DNA from 3 places in the Leclercia sp. CFBP8987 genome. Region 2 is predicted to be linked to each of the others. Evidence: predicted binding sites of a transcription regulator. Region 2 holds the regulator's gene; each other region holds the start of a gene.

Region 1 (7,526 bases), 2.3 Mb from region 2:
TGAGCTGATTGTGATGGGCCTGGCGACCGATTACTGCGTCAAATTTACCGTACTGGATGCGTTGCAGCTGGGCTACCAGGTGAACGTCATCACCGACGGCTGCCGCGGGGTCAACATTCAGCACCAGGACAGCGCTCAGGCGTTTATGGATATGGCGGCAGAAGGTGCCACGCTGTACACGCTGGCGGACTGGCAGGAGACGCAGGCGTAGTGCGCCTTTGTGCCGGGTGGCGCTTCAAGGTAAATGCAAAACGGTAACCTGGGTTACCGTTTTTTATGTTTGCGCCCTCTCCCCGTGGGAGAGGGTCGGGGTGAGGGCATCAGGCCGCAATATCCTCCATTAGTCCCATAAAGTGAACTGCCTCGCACTCTCAGCGAGACGGCAATGCTATTCTTTTTTGGCACTTTTTTCGCCACGCCCTTACGTGGCGTGCTTGTTTTTTACCGTCAAAATTGAAGAGGAATTGCTATGAAACTTTTGCCCTTGTTGGCAGCCTTACCCCTGCTTTGCGCGTCCATTGCTTCCGCCAGCTCCCTGATGTCGGTGGGCTATTTTAACGGGGGTGGCGACGTCACCGCCGGACCGGGCGGGGATATCAATAAACTCGATGTTCGCCAGATCACCCACCTGAACTACTCCTTCGGTCTGATCTATAACGACGAAAAAGACGAAACTAACCCGGCGCTAAAAGAGCCGGGCAAACTGCACCAGATCTGGCTTTCGCCGAAAGTGGCCGCCGACCTGGCCTTGCTCCCCGTCCTGCGCAAACAAAACCCCAATCTTAAGGTCCTGCTCTCCGTGGGTGGCTGGGGCGCGCGTGGTTTCTCGGGGGCGGCATCCAGCCCGGAGACCCGGGCGGTATTCATCCGCTCCGCGCAGGCGATCGTGGAAAAATACGGTCTGGACGGGATCGACCTCGACTGGGAATTCCCGGTTAACGGCGCATGGGGACTGGTCGCCAGCACTCCAGCGGATCGGGACAACTTTACCGCCCTGCTGAAAGAGCTGCGTACCGCGTTTGGCAATAAAAAACTGGTAACCATCGCCGTCGGTGCCAATGCAGAAAGTCCGAAAAGTTGGATCGACGTGAAGGCGATTGCACCGTTACTCGATTACATCAACCTGATGACCTACGACATGGCGTACGGCACTCAGTACTTCAACGCCAACCTGTATGACTCCAGCGCCTGGCCGACCGTGGCCGCGGCGGATAAATATAGCGTGGACTTCGTGGTGAATAACTATCTGGCCGCCGGGCTGAAGCCACAGCAGATGAACCTCGGCATCGGCTTCTATGGCCGCGTGCCGAAACGCGCCGTGGAGCCTGGCATCGACTGGAGCAAGCCGGATGCACAGAAAAACCCGGCAACCCAGCCTTATTTCAGCGCGCAACAGATCGACCTGTTCAAAACGCTGGGCTATGACCTGACCAAAGACACCTACGTGAAGTACAACGATATCGTGAAGACGTTTTTAAACGATCCGCAGAAACGCTTTACCGAGCAGTGGGACGATCAGGCCAAAGTGCCGTGGCTGTCGGTGAAGGGGGATGAGGGTAAGGCGCTGTTTGCCCTCTCTTATGAGAACCCGCGGTCGGTGGCGATCAAAGCGGAGTACATCAAAGAGAAAGGCCTGGCCGGGGCGATGTTCTGGGAGTACAGCGCGGATGACAACAACCAGCTGGCGAAGCAGCTGGCGGAGTCGCTGGGGATTAAGTAAAACATAAGCCCTCTCCCGGGGAGAGGGCTTCACCCGCAGGGTTACTGCATTTTCAGGGTCGCAATCGATTTTGGCGCGATGCCGAAATCCTCTTTCAGCTGCTGCTTACTCTTCATCACCATCTGCCCCTGGGTGTCGATGGTCATGTGCTGCGCGTCAGTGTTATTGCGCGCCTGCCACAGCATGACTAACTGGAGGCAATTCTCTTTCTGCTCCGCGGTCAGCGCCACGCCATCGGCCCATTTTCCCAGCTCAACTGCCGTGACCAGACGCTGATAAACATCCGGCGTCATGCCGTTAATCATCTCTTCAATATTCATGTTAAATCGGGCTCCGAAGGAATAATTTGCTGAATCGATTTTTCAGCCTTTCGTCTGGTCGCCGTTCTGGTCGTCAGTGAAGCTTAATGAGGCGGAATTGACGCAAAAACGCTCCCCTGTCGGCTGAGGGCCGTCCGGGAAGACGTGACCGAGATGGGCGTCACAGTTTCCACAGCGAATCTCAATGCGCTCCATACCGTGGCTGATGTCCTTGAGATAGTGAATGGCCTCTTCACTCACCGGTTCATAGAAGCTCGGCCAGCCGCAGCCAGAATCGTATTTGCTTTGGGAGTTAAACAGTGCAGCATCACACACCAGGCAGTGGTAGACACCATCGCGCTTGTTATGCAGCAGACGCCCGGTAAACGGCGGTTCCGTACCGTGGTTTTGCGTCACGTAGAACTGCATTTCTGTGAGGTTTTTTTTCAGTTCATCGGGGTTTTGTTGATTCGACATAGGCTTACATCTCGCAGTTGAAACAGACAACTTTTACCCTCGATTCTAACAAAACATTAACACTGAAGTATGAACTTTTGATCTAAACTTACTCGTTGCGCAGAGGCACTCAGACAAATGTGATCTACTCCACGTTTTTATGTGGTCAGCCCTTTAAAATTCCGTGCGCAGGCCCCATATGGGTGCTAGCTCCGAGGGAATGTGAGGTGAGTCAATCGAGCAAAGGTAATGCGAAGGATTGATTTGTCGCAATGATTGACACGATTCCGCTTGACGCTGCGTAAGGTTTTTGTAATTTTACACGCAACCTTTTATTCACTAACAAATAGCTGGTGGAATATATGACTATCAAAGTAGGTATCAACGGTTTTGGCCGTATCGGCCGTATTGTTTTCCGTGCTGCTCAGGAACGTTCTGACATCGAAATCGTTGGTATCAACGATCTGTTAGACGCTGAATACATGGCGTACATGCTGAAGTACGACTCAACTCACGGTCGTTTCAACGGCACCGTTGAAGTGAAAGACGGCCACCTGGTTGTCAACGGCAAAACCATCCGTGTTACTGCTGAAAAAGATCCAGCTAACCTGAAGTGGAACGAAATCGGTGTTGACGTTGTTGCTGAAGCAACCGGTATCTTCCTGACCGACGAAACTGCGCGTAAGCACATCACCGCTGGCGCGAAAAAAGTTGTTCTGACTGGTCCATCCAAAGACAACACCCCAATGTTCGTTAAAGGCGCTAACTTCGAGAAGTATGCTGGCCAGGACATCGTTTCTAACGCATCCTGCACCACCAACTGCCTGGCGCCACTGGCTAAAGTTATCAACGACAACTTCGGTATCGTTGAAGGCCTGATGACCACCGTTCACGCTACCACCGCTACTCAGAAAACCGTTGATGGCCCGTCTCACAAAGACTGGCGCGGCGGCCGCGGCGCAGCTCAGAACATCATCCCATCTTCTACCGGTGCTGCTAAAGCTGTAGGCGTTGTACTGCCAGAGCTGAACGGTAAACTGACTGGTATGGCGTTCCGCGTTCCAACCCCTAACGTATCTGTAGTTGACCTGACCGTTCGTCTGGAAAAAGCTGCTTCTTACGAAGAAATTAAGAAAGCAATCAAAGCTGCTTCCGAAGGCGCAATGAAAGGCGTTCTGGGTTACACCGAAGACGACGTTGTTTCTACCGATTTCAACGGCGAAGTGTGCACTTCTGTGTTCGATGCTAAAGCAGGTATCGCACTGAACGACAACTTCGTGAAACTGGTTTCCTGGTACGACAACGAAACCGGTTACTCTAACAAAGTTCTGGACCTGATCGCTCACATCTCCAAATAAGTTGAGATGAGAATCTGATCCAAAAAGGCGACCTCGGTCGCCTTTTTTTATGGCATTAAAGACAGAGGATTGCGTAATGATTAAAACAATTTTTGCACTTCCGGTAGTCGAACAACTTACCCCTGTGCTCTCCCGCCGCCAGATCGATGACGTTGAAGTGATTGTGGTCGAACATCCGCAGGTTCAGGCTTCTGTTGCCCTGCAGGGCGCACACCTGCTCTCCTGGCAGCCCGAAGGCGAAGTGGAAGCGCTGTGGCTGAGCGACATCACCTCCTTTAAAAAAGGGGCGGCGATCCGCGGCGGCGTGCCAATCTGCTGGCCGTGGTTTGGCCCGGCTACCGAGCAGGGCCTGCCGTCACACGGTTTTGCCCGCAACCTGCCGTGGACGCTGAAAGCGCACAACGAGGATGAATCCGGCGTGGTGTTGACCTTCGAACTGCAAAGCGATGACGAGACCCGCAAACTGTGGCCGCACGACTTCACCCTGTACGCCCGCTTCAAGCTGGGTAAAACCTGCGAGATCGAACTGGAAGCGCACGGTGAATTTGAAACCACCTCTGCCCTGCACACCTATTTCAACGTCGGCGATATCGCTGCCGTCACGGTGAATGGCCTGGGTGATAGCTTTATCGACAAAGTGGATAATGCGAAAGAGGGCAAACTGAACGACGGTTCACAGACCTTCCCGGACCGTACCGACCGCGTCTACCTGAACCCGGAAGCCTGCAGCGTCATCGAAGATACCGCGCTGAATCGCGCTATCGAAGTTATCCATCATCATCACAGCAACGTGGTGGGCTGGAACCCGGGCCCGGCGCTCTCAGTCAGCATGGGTGACGTTCCGGATGACGGCTATAAGACGTTTGTCTGCGTGGAAACCGCCTGCGTCAGCGAACCGCAAACTGCATCGGAAGAGAAACCTTCCCGTCTGGGACAGACCATTCACATTGTGAAGCGGTAATCCCCTGCCCTTGCCCTCTCCAGCTGAGAGGGCATGACGCTCACTTCACACCACGTCCAACGCCGTTTTCTGTTTCGGCGCCGGGAAGGCCGCATCCAGCTGCGTTATCGCCTCCGCAGACAGGGAAATATTTAGCGCGCCTGCATTCTCTTCCACATGCTGAACGGATGATGCTTTCGGGATCGCCATGACCCCGCGGTGACGTATCACCCATGCCAGCAGAACCTGCGCCGCCGTGACGCTGTACTCTTTTGCCACCGCATTCACTACCGGATGGTTAAACAGCCCTGTACGTAGCCGCCCGGCCTGCGCCAGCGGGCAGTAAGCCATCACCGGCATCGACTGCTGCTGACACCACGGGAGCAGATCGTATTCGATACCGCGCGAGGCGAGATGGTACAGCACCTGGTTAGCGGCACAGGCCTGTCCGCCCGGCACCTGCCAGAGTTCCTGCATATCCGCATAATCGAGGTTCGACACGCCCCAGCGGCCAATTTTGCCCTGCTGTTGCAATGTCTCCATCAGCCGGACGGTCTCATCCAGGGAATAATTCCCGCGCCAGTGCAGCAGATAGAGGTCGATATACTCGGTGCCGAGACGGCGCAGGCTGGCTTCACAGGCGGCGATACCTTTTTGCCCGCCGGCATTCCATGGGTAGACCTTGGAGACCAGGAACACCTCGTCGCGCAGGCCTTTGATGGCTTCGCCGACCACCTCTTCTGCACCGCCGTCGGCATACATCTCGGCGGTATCTATCAGCGTCAGTCCGCGTTCAATGCCTGCCCGCAGGGCGTCCACTTCCTGGCGGCGCTGACCCGCTTTTTCACCCATATACCAGGTGCCCTGCCCGATGGCCGGCAGTACGATATTGTTGCCAACGTTAACGGTTTTTTCGCTCATCACACTCTCCTGTTTATCTGCACCACCCCAGGACAAACGGAGCGCCGGCGCTCCGTCATGATGCACATATTGCATCACCCTAAAAAAAACGGAGCGCAAGCGCTCCGTTGTAATGCACAAATTGCACAGTAAAGATGCACAATCAGAAACTGTAGGTCAGCCCCACCGACATCAGCCCGGTCCAGGACTTGTCGACCATCGGGCTGTCTTTCACCTCATCGCTGAGGCGGTTATAGCGACCGGTAGCGTAGACGTTCCAGTCAGGCGCAAACTTATAGCTCGCGGTCAGCTCCAGGTACGGGTTCCAGCCATCATCTGCATCATAGCTGTTGAGGCCGCTGCGACGGGACTCTTTATGGGACACGCCATAATAGTAGTCGTTGTAGTTATCACTGTGGTATTCCACACCGATACCCGGGGTGAGCGTCAGCCCGCCGTTGGTGTAACGGTACAACCACGCCAGATCCCAGATATAGCCGTTACTGTTATCGAGCGTGTCACCCGCCAGGGCGGTGCGCAGGAAACCGTATTCGGTGTTATGGACCCAGGAAACCCCCGCCATCATGGTGCTCTTACGTTTATCGAGCTGGCGAAGCTGATAGCTGTCGCTGTCGCCTGGCTTGAAGTGCGTCGGGTCGTAATAGGCCATGATGGAGAGTTTGTCGGTCTGGTCGTTCCACAGATAGTAGCCACCGCCCAGCCCGCGGAACCAGAAATTATCCCCTTCATAGGTGATAACCGGTACCGGATAGATATCACGGTCATACTGTTTATAAGGGCTATTGATTACGCCGACACCAGCACCAACTGACCACTGATTCTCCGCGTATGCTGTACTCACTGAGGTGGCAACGATAATCCCCAGTGCCAGAAGTTTGAGTTTGGTCACAATCCATTCTTTCCTGTAGTCAAATAATCAGCGGGTGAAGTGTAACCGTCATTCCCCCCATTTCTCAAAATTTTTTGTCAACTAATCAATTTGATTAACCCCTTATTTTGTGTGCGACAAATGACGGAACGCTGTCAGTCAGATTACCGTTCAGTGAAGGAAGGAGGTTTATCTAAAAATATTTGGCTGAATTTCTGGATGAGTTATTGATATGTCATTGAAATTAGATTTTGCGTGCAGGCAAGTTTTGCAAATGCCATCTACGCTTAATTTTAAGAAGCTGAATACCGGATCACCCCGCGGTTTTAGCGCCCGACCTGGCACACGGGTTGCTGCTCTTGCAGTGAGGTGCAACGGGTCCCGCTTCCGGGAGCCTCTACTATTCATATGAACGGCTCTCTTCCTGTGCTAAAAAACGAAAGGACGGCATGCCATGAATATATTCGATCACTATCGCCAGCGATATGAAGCTGCCAAGGACGAAGAGTTCACACTGCAGGAATTTCTTGCCATCTGTCGGCAAGATCGCAGTGCCTATGCCAATGCGGCAGAACGACTATTGATGGCTATTGGTGAGCCGAATATGGTTGATACTGCCCAGGAGCCACGGCTTTCCCGTCTGTTTTCGAATCGGGTCGTCGCCCGATATCCTGCGTTTGAAGAATTTTACGGCATGGAAGATGCCATCGAGCAGATTGTTTCCTACCTGAAACACGCTGCTCAGGGTCTGGAAGAGAAGAAACAGATCCTGTATCTACTGGGTCCCGTCGGCGGCGGTAAATCCTCCCTGGCTGAACGGCTGAAAGCGTTGATGCAGCGCGTGCCGATTTACGTGCTGAGCGCCAACGGCGAACGCAGCCCGGTCAACGACCATCCGCTGTGTCTGTTCAACCCGCAGGAAGATGCGCAGATCCTGGATAAAGAGTACGGTATTCCCCGTCGC
Region 2 (7,526 bases):
GTAATAATCAAGGTAAATATTTGTGATCGGGATCAGTTCATGTTTCGGAAAACTAGGCTAAACGGGGTACAATTCGGAAGGTATCGTAAATAACAGACAATAATTAGCATCACCTTTATGACCCAAATCATCCCCTCAGACTTCAACATTGCAGCCGACGAAAGCGCGGAATTTGTCCCCATGCGGGGCGTGTCGAACCGACACCTGCAGACCATGCTGCCGCGTCTCATCCGCCGTAAAGTGCTTTTTACCCCCGTCTGGCAGCGCCTTGACCTGCCGGATGATGACTTCGTTGATTTAGCCTGGAGCGAAGATCCGCAGCAGGCCCGGCACAAACCCCGACTGGTGGTCTTCCATGGTCTGGAGGGCAGCCTGCACAGCCCCTATGCGCACGGCCTGATTCAGGCGGCAAAAGCGCGCGGCTGGCTGGGCGTGGTGATGCACTTCAGAGGGTGCAGCGGCGAACCCAATCGCCAGAAACGCATCTATCACTCCGGTGAAACTGAAGATGGCACCTGGTTCCTGCGCTGGCTGGCAGAGACTCACGGCCCGGCCCCTACGGCGGCAGTGGGCTATTCGCTGGGTGGAAACATGCTCGCCTGCCTGCTGGCAAAAGAGGGCGATACCATCCCGCTGGATGCCGCCGCCATCGTCTCTGCCCCGTTCATGCTGGAGCACTGCAGCTATCATATGGATAAGGGCTTCTCGCGAATCTATCAGCGTTATCTGCTTAACTTGCTCAAAGCCAATGCGGCACGCAAACTTAAAGCTTACCCGGATACGCTCCCGGTCAGTCTGCGACAGCTGAAGAAAGTGCGCCGCCTGCGCGAATTTGACGATCTGATCACCGCCAAAATTCACGGTTTTGCCGATGCGATTGACTACTATCGCCAGTGCAGCGCCATGCCGGTGCTGAGCAACATCACCAAACCGGTACTGATTATTCATGCTAAAGACGATCCCTTTATGGATCATCACTCGATACCCGCGCAGGAATTTTTGCCCGCTAACGTACAGTATCAGCTGACCGAACACGGCGGACACGTGGGCTTTGTCGGTGGCACGCTGCGCCGCCCGCAGATGTGGCTGGAAACGCGTATCCCGGACTGGCTGACCACATACCTGGAACCGATAAGATGATTATTCCCTGGCAAGATCTGGCTCCCGAAACGCTGGATAATCTGATTGAAAGCTTTGTGTTACGCGAAGGCACCGATTATGGTGAACAGGAGCTTTCGCTTGAGCAGAAGGTCGCCGACGTCAGGCGCCAGCTGCAAAGCGGTGAGGTGCTGGTGGTATGGTCTGAGCTGCACGAAACCGTCAACATCATGCCTCGCAATCAATTTCGCGGTTAACCGCGACCTCTTTCCATTCAGGGAGTTGCTATGTCCGCCAGACATCCGGTTATTGCCGTTACAGGGTCGAGTGGTGCGGGTACCACTACCACCAGCCTCGCCTTTCGTAAGATCTTCTCGCAGCTGCATCTGCGTGCTGCGGAAGTAGAAGGCGACAGCTTTCACCGCTTCACCCGCCCTGAGATGGACATGGCCATCCGCAAGGCCCGCGATCTCGGCAAACACATCAGCTACTTTGGCCCGGATGCCAACGACTTCGGCCTGCTGGAGCAAACCTTCGCCGAATACGGGCGAAGCGGCACCGGCCAGGCACGCAAATACCTGCACACCTATGACGAAGCGGTCCCCTGGAACCAGGTGCCGGGCACCTTCACCCCCTGGCAGCCGCTGCCGGAACCGACCGACGTGCTGTTTTATGAAGGCCTGCATGGCGGAGTGGTGACGCCGCATCACGACGTGGCGCGCCATGTCGACCTGCTGGTGGGCGTGGTACCGATCGTCAATCTGGAGTGGATCCAGAAGCTGACGCGGGATACCAGCGAACGCGGTCACTCCCGCGAGGCGGTGATGGACTCGGTGGTGCGCTCGATGGAGGATTACATTAACTTCCTGACGCCACAGTTTTCCCGCACCCATATTAACTTCCAGCGCGTCCCGACCGTGGACACTTCTAACCCCTTTGCCGCAAAAGGCATCCCGTCCCTTGACGAGAGCTTCGTGGTGATCCACTTCCGCAATCTGGACAATATTGACTACCCCTGGCTGCTGGCGATGCTGCAGGGTTCATTTATTTCGCACATCAATACGCTGGTGGTGCCGGGCGGGAAGATGGGGCTGGCGATGGAGTTGATCATGATGCCGCTGGTGCAGCGGTTGATGGAAGGCAAGAAGATCGACTGAGGTTTTGTTGCCCGGTAAGCGCAGCGCCACCGGGCAAGGCGCTTAGGCCTCGATCACTTCATACGAATGCGTAATGTTGACCGCTTTCTCCAGCATCAGCGCCACGGAGCAGTACTTCTCCGCAGAGAGATCCACCGCGCGGGATACCGCCGCATCTTTCAGCGCTTTGCCGGTGACCACGAAGTGCAGGTTGATATGGGTGAACAGGCGCGGCGCCTCTTCACGGCGCTCTGAGGTCAGCTTCACTTCACAGTCGGTCACATCGTGACGCCCTTTTTGCAGGATCGACACCACGTCGATGGCGCTGCATCCGCCTGCCGCCATCAGGACTACTTCCATCGGGCTTGGCGCTTTATCACCGGAGTTGCCATCCATCAAAATCTGGTGCCCGGAAGCGGACTCACCAAGGAACGTTAACCCTTCTACCCATTTCACACGTGCTTGCATTTGTATTAACTCCAGGAGTGCATTTTTGCTGACAGATTACGCGTCAGTAACAATTCTGACAACGGAAGTCGACCTGCATCAAGCTGAAGCGAGACACCAGGAGACACGCGGCAAAAGCTATGCTAAAACAGTCGGGATGCTACAGTAATACATTGACGTTGCACATGTATGCAGAGGACATCACACATTCCAGGCTGCTAATTATTGTGCCAGCCAGACCCCAGGCAGGGGAAAGAATTCGATTGCAACCCCAGAGTACAGGTACATAGCCAGACTCTGGAGACAGCTTATAACAGAGGATAACAGCGCATGGTGCTTGGCAAACCGCAAACAGACCCGACTCTCGAATGGTTCTTGTCTCATTGCCATATTCATAAGTACCCATCGAAGAGCACGCTGATTCACCAGGGTGAAAAAGCGGAAACGTTGTATTACATCGTCAAAGGCTCAGTGGCAGTGCTGATCAAAGATGAAGAAGGCAAAGAGATGATCCTCTCTTACCTGAATCAGGGAGATTTCATCGGCGAGCTGGGCCTGTTTGAAGAAGGTCAGGAGCGTAGCGCCTGGGTGCGTGCGAAGACCGCGTGTGAAGTGGCTGAGATCTCCTATAAGAAGTTCCGCCAGCTGATCCAGGTTAACCCGGATATCCTGATGCGCCTCTCCTCGCAGATGGCTCGCCGTCTGCAGGTCACGTCCGAGAAAGTGGGTAACCTCGCCTTCCTCGACGTAACGGGCCGTATCGCTCAGACCCTGCTGAACCTGGCGAAACAGCCAGACGCCATGACCCACCCGGACGGTATGCAAATTAAAATTACCCGTCAGGAAATTGGTCAGATCGTCGGATGTTCGCGTGAGACAGTCGGTCGTATTCTGAAAATGCTGGAAGATCAAAACCTGATTTCCGCCCACGGTAAAACCATCGTGGTTTACGGAACACGTTAATTCCGCTCAAACGGCGTGGCATCGCAGGATGCCACGCCGTTTTTGTCTCTAGCATCCATGTGGCGCAGGCTCATTTATCACCCGGAAGTTAACTACGCACTGCGGCAAACCCTGGTGTTGTGTCTCCCCGTGGCTGTGGGTTTGATTTTCGGTCATCTGCAACAGGGACTCCTCTTTTCTCTGGTTCCAGCCTGCTGCAACATCGCTGGCCTGGACACACCGCATAAACGCTTTTTTAAACGTCTGACTATTGGCGGCTGCCTGTTTGCCGGATGTAGCCTGGCCGTCCAGCTGTTGCTGGCGCGGGATATTCCACTGCCGCTCATTCTGACGGTACTGGCAATGACCTTAGGCGTCACGGCAGAAATCAGCGCTCTCCATGCGCGACTCCTGCCCGCCTCGCTGATTGCGGCCATCTTTACCCTGAGTCTTGCCGGGAACATGCCGGTCTGGGAACCGCTGCTCCTCTATACGCTGGGCACCCTCTGGTACGGGCTGTTTAACTGGTTCTGGTTCTGGATGTGGCGCGAACAGCCGCTGCGCGAGTCGCTGAGCATGCTCTATCAACAGCTGGCGGATTACTGCGAAGCGAAATATACCCTGCTGACCCAGCACACTGACCCTGAGAAATCGTTGCCACCGCTGCTGGCCCGCCAGCAGAAGGTAGTGGATCTGATCAGCCTCTGTTACCAGCAGCTGCATATGCTGGCGGCCAACAGAAATCACGAATACAAACGCCTGCTGCGCACCTTCCAGGTGGGGCTGGATCTGCAGGAGCATATCTCCGTCAGTCTGCACCACCCGAAGGAGGTGCAAAAGCTGGTGGAGCGCAGTCACGCCGAAGCGGTGATCCGCTGGAACGCACAGACCGTGGCGGCCCGCCTGCGGGTGCTGGCTGATGACATCCTCTATCATCGCTACCCCACTCGCTTTAGCATGGACAAACCGCTCGGCGCGCTGGAAAAAATCGCCCGTCAGCACCCGGATAACCCGGTGGGACAGTTCTGCGCCTGGCACTTCAGCCGTATCGCCCGGGTGCTGCGCACCCAGCGTCCGCTCTACCCGCGCGACCTGATGGCCGACAAGCAGAAACGCCTGCCGCTGATCCCCGCCCTGAAAAGCTATCTGTCGCTGAAGTCTGCCGCCCTCCGTAATGCGGCGCGTATCAGCGTGATGCTGAGTATCGCCAGCCTGATGGGCATAGCGCTGCACCTGCCGAAACCTTACTGGATCTTAATGACCGTCCTGCTGGTAACGCAAAACGGCTACAGCGCGACGCGGGTGCGTATTTTCCACCGGGCGGCCGGCACCATGGTGGGGCTGATCATCGCCGGTGTCACCCTGCACTTCCACGTTCCGGAAGGCTATACCCTCGCCGGGATGCTGGTGATCACTCTGGTAAGTTACCTGTTTATTCGTAAGAACTACGGCTGGGCGACGGTGGGCTTTACGGTCACGGCGGTATATACCCTGCAACTGCTGACCCTGAACGGTGAGCAATTTATTATCGCCCGGCTGGCCGATACCCTGATTGGCTGTCTGATTGCCTTCGGCGGCATGGTCTGGCTGTGGCCGCAGTGGCAGAGCGGGCTGCTGCGGCAGAATGCCCACGACGCGCTGGAGGCCGATCAGGAGGCCATCCGCCTGATCCTCAGCGACGATCCGCAGCCGACGCCGCTGGCCTGGCAGCGCATGAAGGTCAACCAGGCGCACAACGCCCTGTTCAACTCGCTCAACCAGGCGATGCAGGAGCCGGGCTTCAATTCGGCGTATCTGGCGGATATGAAACTGTGGGTAACGCACAGCCAGTTTATCGTCGAGCATATCAACGCGATGACGACCCTGGCGCGGGAGCATACGATGCTGACGCCAGACCTGGCGCAGCGTTATCTGCAGTCGTGTGAAATTGCGCTTCAGCGCTGTCAGCAGCGTCTGGAGTATGATTCGCCGGGTGAAAGCGGCGATGAGAATATCCTGGAAGCTCCCGAAACCCTGACCTACGGGCCTATGAGCACCCTGGAGCAGCATCTGCAGCGCATCCTGGGGCATCTGAATACCATGCACACCATTTCGTCAGTGGCGTGGCGACAGCGTCCGCATCATGGGATCTGGTTGATCCGGCGTTTGAAACGGACGCCGTATTAGCTTTTGTGCCCGGCGGCGCTACGCTTGCACGGGCCTACGCCTGAACCACGCGCTTCACCGCGGCGGCAAAACGGCTCATCCCTTCGTCGATATCCTCGCTCTCCACCAGCAGCGACGGCGCAAAGCGCATCACATCCGGCCCGGCATTGAGCACCATCGCCCCTTCGCTGGCGGCGGCGTAGAGGAAATCGCGCGCCCGGCCTTTGTATTGCGGCTTCAGCTCGGCACCAATCAGCAGCCCCATGCCGCGAATATCACTGAAGAGATCGTACTGAGCATCGATCTGCTGAAGGTGCTTCACAAACTGCTCCCGCTTCGTGTTAACGCCGCTCAGCACTTCCGGGGTGTTGATAATATCGAACGCTGCCTCAGCCACCGCGCACGCCAGCGGGTTACCGCCGTAGGTGGAGCCGTGAGAGCCCACGTGGAACGCCGAAGCAATATCCTGAGTGGTCAGCACCGCGCTGACCGGGAAACCGCCGCCGAGCGCTTTAGCGCTGGTCAGGATATCCGGGGTCACGCCGTAGTGCATGTAGGCAAACAGATCCCCGGTACGCCCCATGCCGCTCTGCACTTCATCAAATACCAGCAGGGCCTGGTGCTGATCGCACAGCTCGCGGAGCCCCTGCAGGAACTCGGGGGTTGCCGCCATCACGCCGCCTTCACCCTGAATCGGCTCAACTACCACCGCGCAGGTGTGATCGTCCATCACCGCTTTTACCGCATGCAGATCGTTAAACGGGACGTGGATGATGTCGGCCGGTTTCGGGCCAAAGCCGTCGGAATATTTTGGCTGACCGCCCACGGTCACGGTAAACAGCGAACGACCGTGGAAGGCGTTGTGGAAGGCGATGATTTTGGTTTTGAACGGGCTGTGGCGAGTGGAGGCGTAGTAGCGCGCCAGCTTAAAGGCCGTTTCGTTGGCTTCGGTGCCGGAGTTCATGAACAGCACGCGCTCGGCAAAGGTGGCGTCGATGATTTTACGCCCCAGACGCAAAGCCGGTTCGTTGGTAAAGACGTTACTGGTGTGCCACAGGGTCTCCCCCTGGGTTTTGAGCGCCTCGACCAGCGCCGGGTGACAGTGGCCTAACGCCGTCACCGCAATGCCGCCCGCAAAATCAATATACTCTTTACCCTGCTGATCCCAGACGCGGCTGCCTTTTCCCTTCACCGGGATAAACTCGGCCGGTGCATAAATTGGCAGGATAACTTCATCGAATGTTGCGCGCGTAATTGCAGATTGTTCAGTTGCCATGTAACCCCACCCTTTTTTAAGCAAAAAGCAGAAGTGAAAATATAATCACGAAATATGCTTAAAAAATCACTTTATGGCAACTAAAAAACAACGATTGAGGAAATTAGCCAGCAGCTGGTGGCCCTGTTCGCTGAGAATGCTTTCCGGGTGGAACTGCACCCCTTCCAGATCCCATTCGCGATGGCGGATACCCATGATCTCCTGAGTCTCGCTCCAGGCGGTGACCTCAAAGCAGTCGGGTAAGGTGGGCGGGTCAATAACCAGCGAATGATAGCGGGTCACGGTGAGAGGATTATTCAGGCCAGAGAAGACCCCCGTGCCGTTGTGGGTCACCGGGGCGGTTTTGCCGTGCATCACTTTGGCGGCACGAACGATCGTTGCGCCAAAGACCTGACCGATGGCCTGATGCCCGAGGCAGACGCCGAGGATCGGCAATTTACCGGCATAGTGTTGGATCACCGCCAGCGAGATCCCGGACTCAT
Region 3 (7,526 bases), 710 kb from region 2:
CGCTAATGAGTAGCGAGGAGGTATCATGCTGTTTGTCGCTCACCTCCACCACTCCCGCGCTGAAGGAGAGAGTCAGCCTCCGGCTACCGACGTTAAGGGGCGTGATGGACAGCGCCCGGCGCAGCCGGGTGGAGAGCCGCACCGCCGCGTCGCTGCGGGTCTTCGGCAGCAGCAGTAAAAACTCCTCTCCACCTACCCGACCCAGCGCCGAGCCGGGCGGGATCAGCCCCCGCAGGCAGTCGCAGAAATGCACCAGGGCGGCATCCCCCACCAGGTGACCCCACTGGTCATTAATCTGTTTAAAGAAATCCAGGTCAAACATCAGGACCGAGAAGTGGCTGTCGGCCTCCTGCCGCTGGCTGATCTCCAGGGCAGCGGCAATCTGCTGCAGGATGGCAAAACGATTTAAGCAGCGCGTCAGATCGTCGGTCGTGGCCTTCATCTCCAGCTGCCGCTCCACTTTTTTGCGGGCGGTAATATCGAGCCCGATATTGAGGATCGAGCCGTCCGGCAGGGAGATGTTCGACCACAGGATGGTCAACTGCATCCCGTCCCGGCGCACCGGGTGCCATTCGTACATGTCGTTCAGCGGGGAGGTGTTAACCGACTCGTGGACCCGGCGACGCACCTCCGGGTCAGAATAAAACAGCGCCAGCGGATCGGCATGAGCGTTGATCTCCGCCATCGTCCAGCCAAACACCTTTTCGCATTCAGCATTCCACAATACGCAGCGGCTACTCCGGTCGAAAGAGTTCATCAGCACCGGCGCCCGTTCAAACAGCGTTTTGTACTGGGCGATCATCCGCTGCATCTCTTTTGCCGTACGCTCACGGGCCACCAGCCCGGTGACAAAATCCTTCAGCTTTTCAACAAGGATAATCACCACCTCTTTCAGCACGGTGAGGGTGCTTTGCGGTTGCGTAAACCCGAGGAAGAAGTAGCCGTGCTGATGCGGGGCCATTTTACACAGCACGCCGCACTGTAACTGGTGATGTCCCGGATGCCCGGGAGGAAATATCAGCGTGCCGGTATTCTCTTTCCAGCCGATTATCTGCCATGAACGGGGATGACGTTGCAATAACTGGCTGGCAATAAACCCATTAATTTCCAGCGGATGGCAGGTTAATTCCCCGGCACTGACAAACTGCGGCTGGCCCGTATCATCCTGCATCATCATCCAGCTGAGCTGGGCGCCAAAGGTATGATTAATCGTCTCCAGCAGCGACGTTAAGGTCGCATGGGATGATAATTTTGGCATTAATTTAGCTAATGCGTGCAGGGCCCGGGTACTGTCATTAATATTTTCTCGATTTACTTGCTTCATTGTTTATTCGTAGCTCATTAACGAGACAGAAATACCGCAACGAATTAATCAGGAATAAAATGATATTCAGCCAGCATACATTAATGTGACTGTCTTACCGGGACGCGTGTGTAAAATTAAAATGACAAAAAATAATAAACAGCAAAAGACGTTCAAGCCTGATTTATTTATTACGAACAGAGTAAGCAACCGCAAGAAGCATAAGCTATAGCTCTGAGGCTGTAAATATTGTACATCGCCATCCGGCTTGTACATGTTTTCTTATCCCGATGAATTCTCAGCAAAGTTGTCATAAATAGACCGCTTAGCAGCCTAAATATATATTTCTGCTCACTAAAACCCTGGTAATAATAGGGTTAAAAAAGGCCATTTTTATGCATTTGCCCAGTGGCGAATAAAAGAACAAACGTGATATAGTTCACATATCTTATGTAACAAGAAACATTGTTTCATTGTTGTGAGTCTGAGCCTGCCGATAGCCAGTTTGCCACAGTGTGTGGGCAACGTCGCGCTATCCCCGGCGGCGGTTATCTTTGAGGATCGTTTTTATGGCAGCTATTACCACTGGCGTTGTGTTTGCACGCTGGGAGTTGTTGAGCGCAGTGCTGATGTTTCTGGCCAGCACGCTGAACATTCAGTTTCGTAAATCAGATTACACGGCGCTGGCGGTGATCAGTACCTGTCTCGGTCTGGCGGCGGCATGCTGGTTCGCCACCGGCCTGCTGGGCATCACCCTGCTGGATGTGGCCGTTATCTGGAACAACGTTAAAGCGGTAATGGTTGAGGCGATGAGCCATACGCCACCAGACTGGCCAATGATGTACACCTAGTGAATATAAAAAAACCCAGACCATGTCTGGGTTTTTTGTGGTTGCGAAACGCAGGTTCTGATTATCAGAATGGGATGTCGTCGTCGAAATCCATTGGCGGTTCGTTGGACTGCGCGGGTGCAGACGGCTGCTGCTGCGGACGAGACTGCGCGCCGCCGCTGAACTGGTTGCCGCCCTGTGGCTGCTGAGGCTGACCCCAACCGCCCTGCTGCTGCTGCTGACCGCCACCTGCTGGTGCACCACCGCCCTGACGGCCACCCAGCATCTGCATGGTGCCGCCGACGTTTACCACCACTTCGGTAGTGTATTTTTCTGCGCCGGCCTGATCGGTCCATTTGCGGGTACGCAGCTGGCCTTCGATATAGACCTGGGAGCCTTTACGCAGATATTCACCGGCCACTTCGGCCAGTTTGCCAAACAGCACAACGCGGTGCCATTCGGTCTGCTCTTTCATCTCACCGGTCGCTTTATCACGCCAGGATTCGGAAGTAGCCAGCGTAATGTTGGCCACTGCACCACCACTCGGCATATAGCGTACTTCCGGGTCCTGGCCCAGATTACCGACGAGAATCACCTTGTTTACGCCTCTGCTGGCCATGATCGTGTCTCCTGAAAACTTGTCTGAATAGTGTAAGCGCGCGAGTGTACCATTTCCACGTGGTCTTTCGATAGTTTCGAAGCATCTTCCAGAGTTCTCACGAAGGTTACATTGTTGCACAAGTAATCAGAAGATGCATTCCAATACTGTATATCCAGCCAGTTCAATTTGTGTCATAATTAATCGTTTCTGCCGGTTGTCCTTCAAACAAACCAGGCATTCCGTGTATCTACCTACCGGGAAAGGTGAATGGATAAGATAGAAGTTCGGGGCGCCCGCACCCACAATCTCAAGAATATCAACCTCGTCATCCCTCGCGACAAACTGATCGTCGTGACCGGGCTTTCAGGCTCAGGCAAATCCTCCCTGGCTTTCGACACCCTGTATGCCGAAGGTCAGCGTCGTTACGTTGAATCGCTTTCTGCTTATGCGCGTCAGTTCCTGTCGCTGATGGAAAAGCCGGATGTCGACCATATCGAAGGGTTGTCGCCAGCTATCTCTATTGAGCAGAAGTCGACCTCCCATAACCCGCGCTCTACCGTCGGGACCATCACCGAAATCCATGACTACCTGCGTCTGCTGTATGCCCGCGTGGGTGAGCCGCGCTGCCCGGACCATGATGTCCCGCTGGCGGCTCAGACTGTCAGCCAGATGGTGGATAACGTGCTGGCGCAGCCGGAAGGCAAACGCCTGATGCTGCTGGCGCCAATCATCAAAGAGCGTAAAGGCGAGCACACCAAAACGCTGGAAAACCTGGCCAGCCAGGGTTATATCCGCGCCCGTATCGACGGGGAAGTGTGCGATCTCTCCGATCCGCCGAAGCTGGAGCTGCAGAAGAAACACACCATCGAGGTGGTGATCGACCGCTTTAAGGTGCGTGACGATCTGACCCAGCGCCTGGCTGAGTCGTTCGAAACCGCGCTGGATCTCTCCGGCGGTACGGCGGTGGTTGCCGACATGGACGACCCGAAAGCGGACGAGCTGCTCTTCTCTGCCAACTTCGCCTGCCCGATTTGCGGTTACAGCATGCGCGAGCTCGAACCGCGTCTGTTCTCGTTCAACAACCCGGCCGGCGCCTGCCCGACCTGTGACGGCCTCGGCGTGCAGCAATATTTCGATCCTGACCGGGTGATCCAGAACCCGGAGCTGTCCCTGGCAGGCGGCGCGATCCGCGGCTGGGATAAGCGTAACTTCTACTATTTCCAGATGCTGAAGTCGCTGGCTGAACACTATAAGTTCGACGTCGAAGCGCCGTGGGGCAGCCTGAGCCCAACCGTGCACAAAGTGATCCTGTTCGGCTCTGCGAAAGAGAACATTGAGTTCAAATACATGAACGATCGCGGCGATACCTCGGTGCGCCGTCATCCGTTCGAAGGCGTGCTGCACAACATGGAGCGCCGTTACAAAGAGACGGAATCCAGCGCGGTACGTGAAGAGCTGGCGAAGTTCATCAGCAACCGCTCCTGCGCCACCTGTGACGGCACCCGCCTGCGTCGCGAAGCGCGCCACGTGTATGTTGAAAACACGCCGCTGCCGACCATCTCGGACATGAGCATCGGCCATGCGATGGACTTCTTCAATAACCTGAAGCTCTCCGGACAGCGGGCGCAAATTGCCGAGAAAGTGCTGAAAGAGATCGGGGATCGCCTCAAGTTCCTGGTTAACGTCGGCCTGAACTACCTGACTCTTTCCCGCTCGGCTGAGACCCTGTCCGGCGGCGAAGCGCAGCGTATCCGTCTGGCGAGCCAGATCGGCGCGGGTCTCGTGGGGGTGATGTATGTACTGGATGAGCCGTCCATCGGCCTGCACCAGCGCGACAACGAACGCCTGCTCGGGACGCTGATCCACCTGCGTAACCTCGGCAACACGGTGATTGTGGTTGAGCACGACGAAGACGCCATCCGCGCGGCCGACCACGTGATCGACATCGGCCCGGGGGCTGGTGTCCACGGTGGCCAGGTGGTAGCAGAAGGGCCTCTGGACGCCATTATGGCGGTCCCGGAATCCCTGACCGGCCAGTACATGAGCGGTAAGCGTAAGATTGAAGTCCCGCAACAGCGTGTGCCCGCCAATCCGGAAAAAGTGCTGAAGCTTACCGGTGCTCGCGGCAACAACCTGAAAGACGTGACCCTGACCCTGCCGGTCGGCCTGTTCACCTGCATCACCGGGGTGTCGGGTTCCGGTAAATCAACGCTGATTAACGATACCCTGTTCCCGATTGCTCAGACCCAGCTGAATGGGGCAACCCTGGCTGAACCGGCGCCGTATCGCGAGATCCACGGCCTGGAGCACTTCGACAAGGTGATCGATATCGACCAGAGCCCGATCGGTCGTACGCCGCGTTCCAACCCGGCGACCTATACCGGCGTGTTTACGCCAGTACGTGAACTCTTTGCCGGCGTGCCGGAATCGCGTTCGCGCGGCTATACGCCGGGCCGTTTCAGCTTTAACGTTCGCGGCGGGCGCTGTGAAGCCTGTCAGGGCGATGGGGTGATCAAGGTCGAGATGCACTTCCTGCCGGACATTTACGTGCCGTGCGACCAGTGCAAAGGCAAACGCTATAACCGCGAAACGCTGGAGATTAAGTACAAGGGCAAGACCATCCACGAAGTGCTGGATATGACCATCGAAGAAGCGCGTGAGTTCTTTGATGCCGTTCCGGCGCTGGCGCGTAAGCTCCAGACCCTGATGGATGTTGGTCTGACCTACATTCGTCTGGGCCAGTCGGCGACCACCCTATCGGGCGGCGAGGCGCAGCGCGTTAAGCTGGCGCGTGAGCTCTCCAAACGCGGCACCGGTCAGACGCTGTACATTCTGGATGAGCCGACCACCGGTCTGCACTTTGCTGATATCCAGCAGTTACTTGACGTGCTGCATCAGCTGCGCGATCAGGGCAACACCATCGTGGTGATTGAGCACAACCTGGACGTGATTAAAACCGCGGACTGGATTGTGGATCTCGGTCCGGAAGGCGGCAGCGGCGGCGGCGAAATCCTGGTTTCCGGTACCCCGGAAACCGTTGCGGAGTGCGAAGCCTCGCACACGGCCCGCTTCCTTAAACCCCTTCTGAACTAGTCAGACTGACAACTGCTGCCGGGTCATCTCCGGCAGCAGTTCCACCGCCTGCTTGTAAGAGGCATCCACCAGATAGTAAATCTGCGAATCCGGTATCGATCCATCCAGGTAGACCGTGCTCCAGTGCGCCTTATTCAGGTGCTTGCTGGGACGCACGTCGGTGTGCTGCTGGCGCAGCAGATCCGCCAGTTCCGGGCTGGTTTTTAGCGCGGCCGCCGGACGTCCTTCCACATCTTTCACCATCGCAAACAGCACGTCTGCGACCTTAATCTGGGTTGCCTTCCAGTCGCTGTGCACGCTTTGCTCCGCACCCGGCTTATTCATGCAGTACTGAAGTATCTCCGAAATTGTCATCATTATTCCCCTTGTAGCGTCGCGATAATGGTGCGCGAACCGCCATGGATACGGTGTTCTCCCAGCCAGATCCCCTGCCAGGTGCCGAGCTGCACGCGGCCGTGATTGACCGGCAGCAGCAAAGAGACGCCCAGCAAAGAGGATTTAATATGGGAAGGCATGTCGTCTGGCCCCTCGTCATCATGTTCCCAACGGGCATCATCGGGAACGGATTTAAGAAAATGCTGCTCCATATCGGAACGGACGGTGGGATCGCAATTCTCGTTGAGGGTGAGAGAGGCTGACGTGTGTTGCAGTAACAGATGCAGTAAACCGACCTTGATGCGGGATAGATCGCGGATCTGTCCGAGGATCTCGTCCGTCACCAGGTGAAAACCTCGGGACCTGGCGCGCAGGGTCAGGGTTTGCTGATACCACATGTGCTGCTCCGTTCTACAGGATAATCACTCTAAGTGTGCAGCAATACGACGAAAGGTAAAACCCGTAGCGGGTAAATCTGCTTAAAAAAGCGTCTTTTCTGCCCCGATCAGGTACTCAGTATTCTGAATTGACGATCACCTCTTCGCCAAACGCCCCGGCCTGCGGCAGCGGTTTCCAGGTCGAGTTAGAGGCACGCAGCACCCGAATGCCTCTGGCCCCCGCCTCGCGAGCGGCAATGATGTCGCTGTCGGCATCGCCGTAGTAAATCTTGATCTGCTTCTGCTCCATCCATGAGGCTTTGTTGTTTCTGCCTGAGCTCTCACCGGCAAAAATAACCGGGTTCATGGCCGCGGCGGGGATCAGAAAGGCGTCCTGCAAGGCTTTGGTGACGGATTCGGTTTTAGTGGCATGCCGCCCGGTAATAAACCAGATCCTGTCGCCACGCTTAACGTGCATGGCAATCAGCGCGCGGGCCACCTCTTTCGGAATGCTGAACTCATCCCAGCCGTTGTTCATCTGCTGCCAGAAATCCGGGTTTTTCAGGTAATCGTCGCTGTCCGGCGACCAGCTCTTTTTACCCCGCCAGAAGCCCGGGCTGGAGAACAGCACGGTGTCATCAATATCAAATCCTACCGACATGGGCGCACGCCCCATCAGGCTGTTTTCAATCTGGGCCACGGACACCCAGTGGATTGGGGCCTGCTCGGCCAGCCTGGCGGCATTGGTGCCGGTGTAGAGCGGTGGAGGTGATGAGGGGCGCGCCACCGCCGGGTGGCTGAGTGAGAGCAATAAGCAGACAGCGCTGAGCGCCTGTGTGATCTTGCGCATATTTTCCCCTGAATATTCAAACCGTTATTTTTATTTTGAGCGGATGGTCAAAAACCACATCGAAAATAACCGTAGCCGCAGGGGATTGAAAGGGAAT

The links. Region 2 encodes CRP, which controls carbon source genes, mostly activating them, when cyclic AMP is high. Its sites were predicted from a motif close to ATGTGANNNNNNTCACAT; they were not measured.
Region 1: msrB (peptide-methionine (R)-S-oxide reductase MsrB) is a predicted target of CRP. The motif match lies at 2,614-2,631, and genes of this name have one in related genera.
Region 3: SOM40_RS01340 (YjcB family protein) is a predicted target of CRP. The motif match lies at 1,731-1,748, and genes of this name have one in related genera.

The regions. Positions count from the first base shown of each region.
Region 1 covers NZ_CM188255.1:1,897,637-1,905,162, reverse strand. Annotated here, with positions in the region: gene pncA (bifunctional nicotinamidase/pyrazinamidase) at 1-211, shown strand, start outside; gene chiD (chitinase ChiD) at 470-1,720, shown strand; gene SOM40_RS09085 (YeaC family protein) at 1,762-2,040, opposite strand; gene msrB (peptide-methionine (R)-S-oxide reductase MsrB) at 2,083-2,496, opposite strand; gene gapA (glyceraldehyde-3-phosphate dehydrogenase) at 2,838-3,833, shown strand; gene SOM40_RS09070 (D-hexose-6-phosphate mutarotase) at 3,910-4,794, shown strand; gene SOM40_RS09065 (aldo/keto reductase) at 4,840-5,694, opposite strand; gene SOM40_RS09060 (MipA/OmpV family protein) at 5,837-6,583, opposite strand; gene yeaG (protein kinase YeaG) at 7,017-7,526, shown strand, end outside.
Region 2 covers NZ_CM188255.1:4,440,496-4,448,021, forward strand. Annotated here, with positions in the region: gene SOM40_RS21445 (hydrolase) at 118-1,140, shown strand; gene SOM40_RS21450 (YheU family protein) at 1,137-1,355, shown strand; gene SOM40_RS21455 (phosphoribulokinase) at 1,386-2,255, shown strand; gene SOM40_RS21460 (OsmC family protein) at 2,298-2,702, opposite strand; gene crp (cAMP-activated global transcriptional regulator CRP) at 3,012-3,644, shown strand; gene SOM40_RS21470 (YccS/YhfK family putative transporter) at 3,702-5,789, shown strand; gene argD (bifunctional acetylornithine/succinyldiaminopimelate transaminase) at 5,824-7,044, opposite strand; gene pabA (aminodeoxychorismate synthase component 2) at 7,111-7,526, opposite strand, start outside.
Region 3 covers NZ_CM188255.1:277,686-285,211, reverse strand. Annotated here, with positions in the region: gene SOM40_RS01345 (GGDEF domain-containing protein) at 1-1,324, opposite strand, end outside; gene SOM40_RS01340 (YjcB family protein) at 1,873-2,154, shown strand; gene ssb1 (single-stranded DNA-binding protein SSB1) at 2,219-2,752, opposite strand; gene uvrA (excinuclease ABC subunit UvrA) at 3,002-5,827, shown strand; gene SOM40_RS01325 (MmcQ/YjbR family DNA-binding protein) at 5,828-6,181, opposite strand; gene SOM40_RS01320 (secondary thiamine-phosphate synthase enzyme YjbQ) at 6,184-6,600, opposite strand; gene aphA (acid phosphatase AphA) at 6,716-7,429, opposite strand.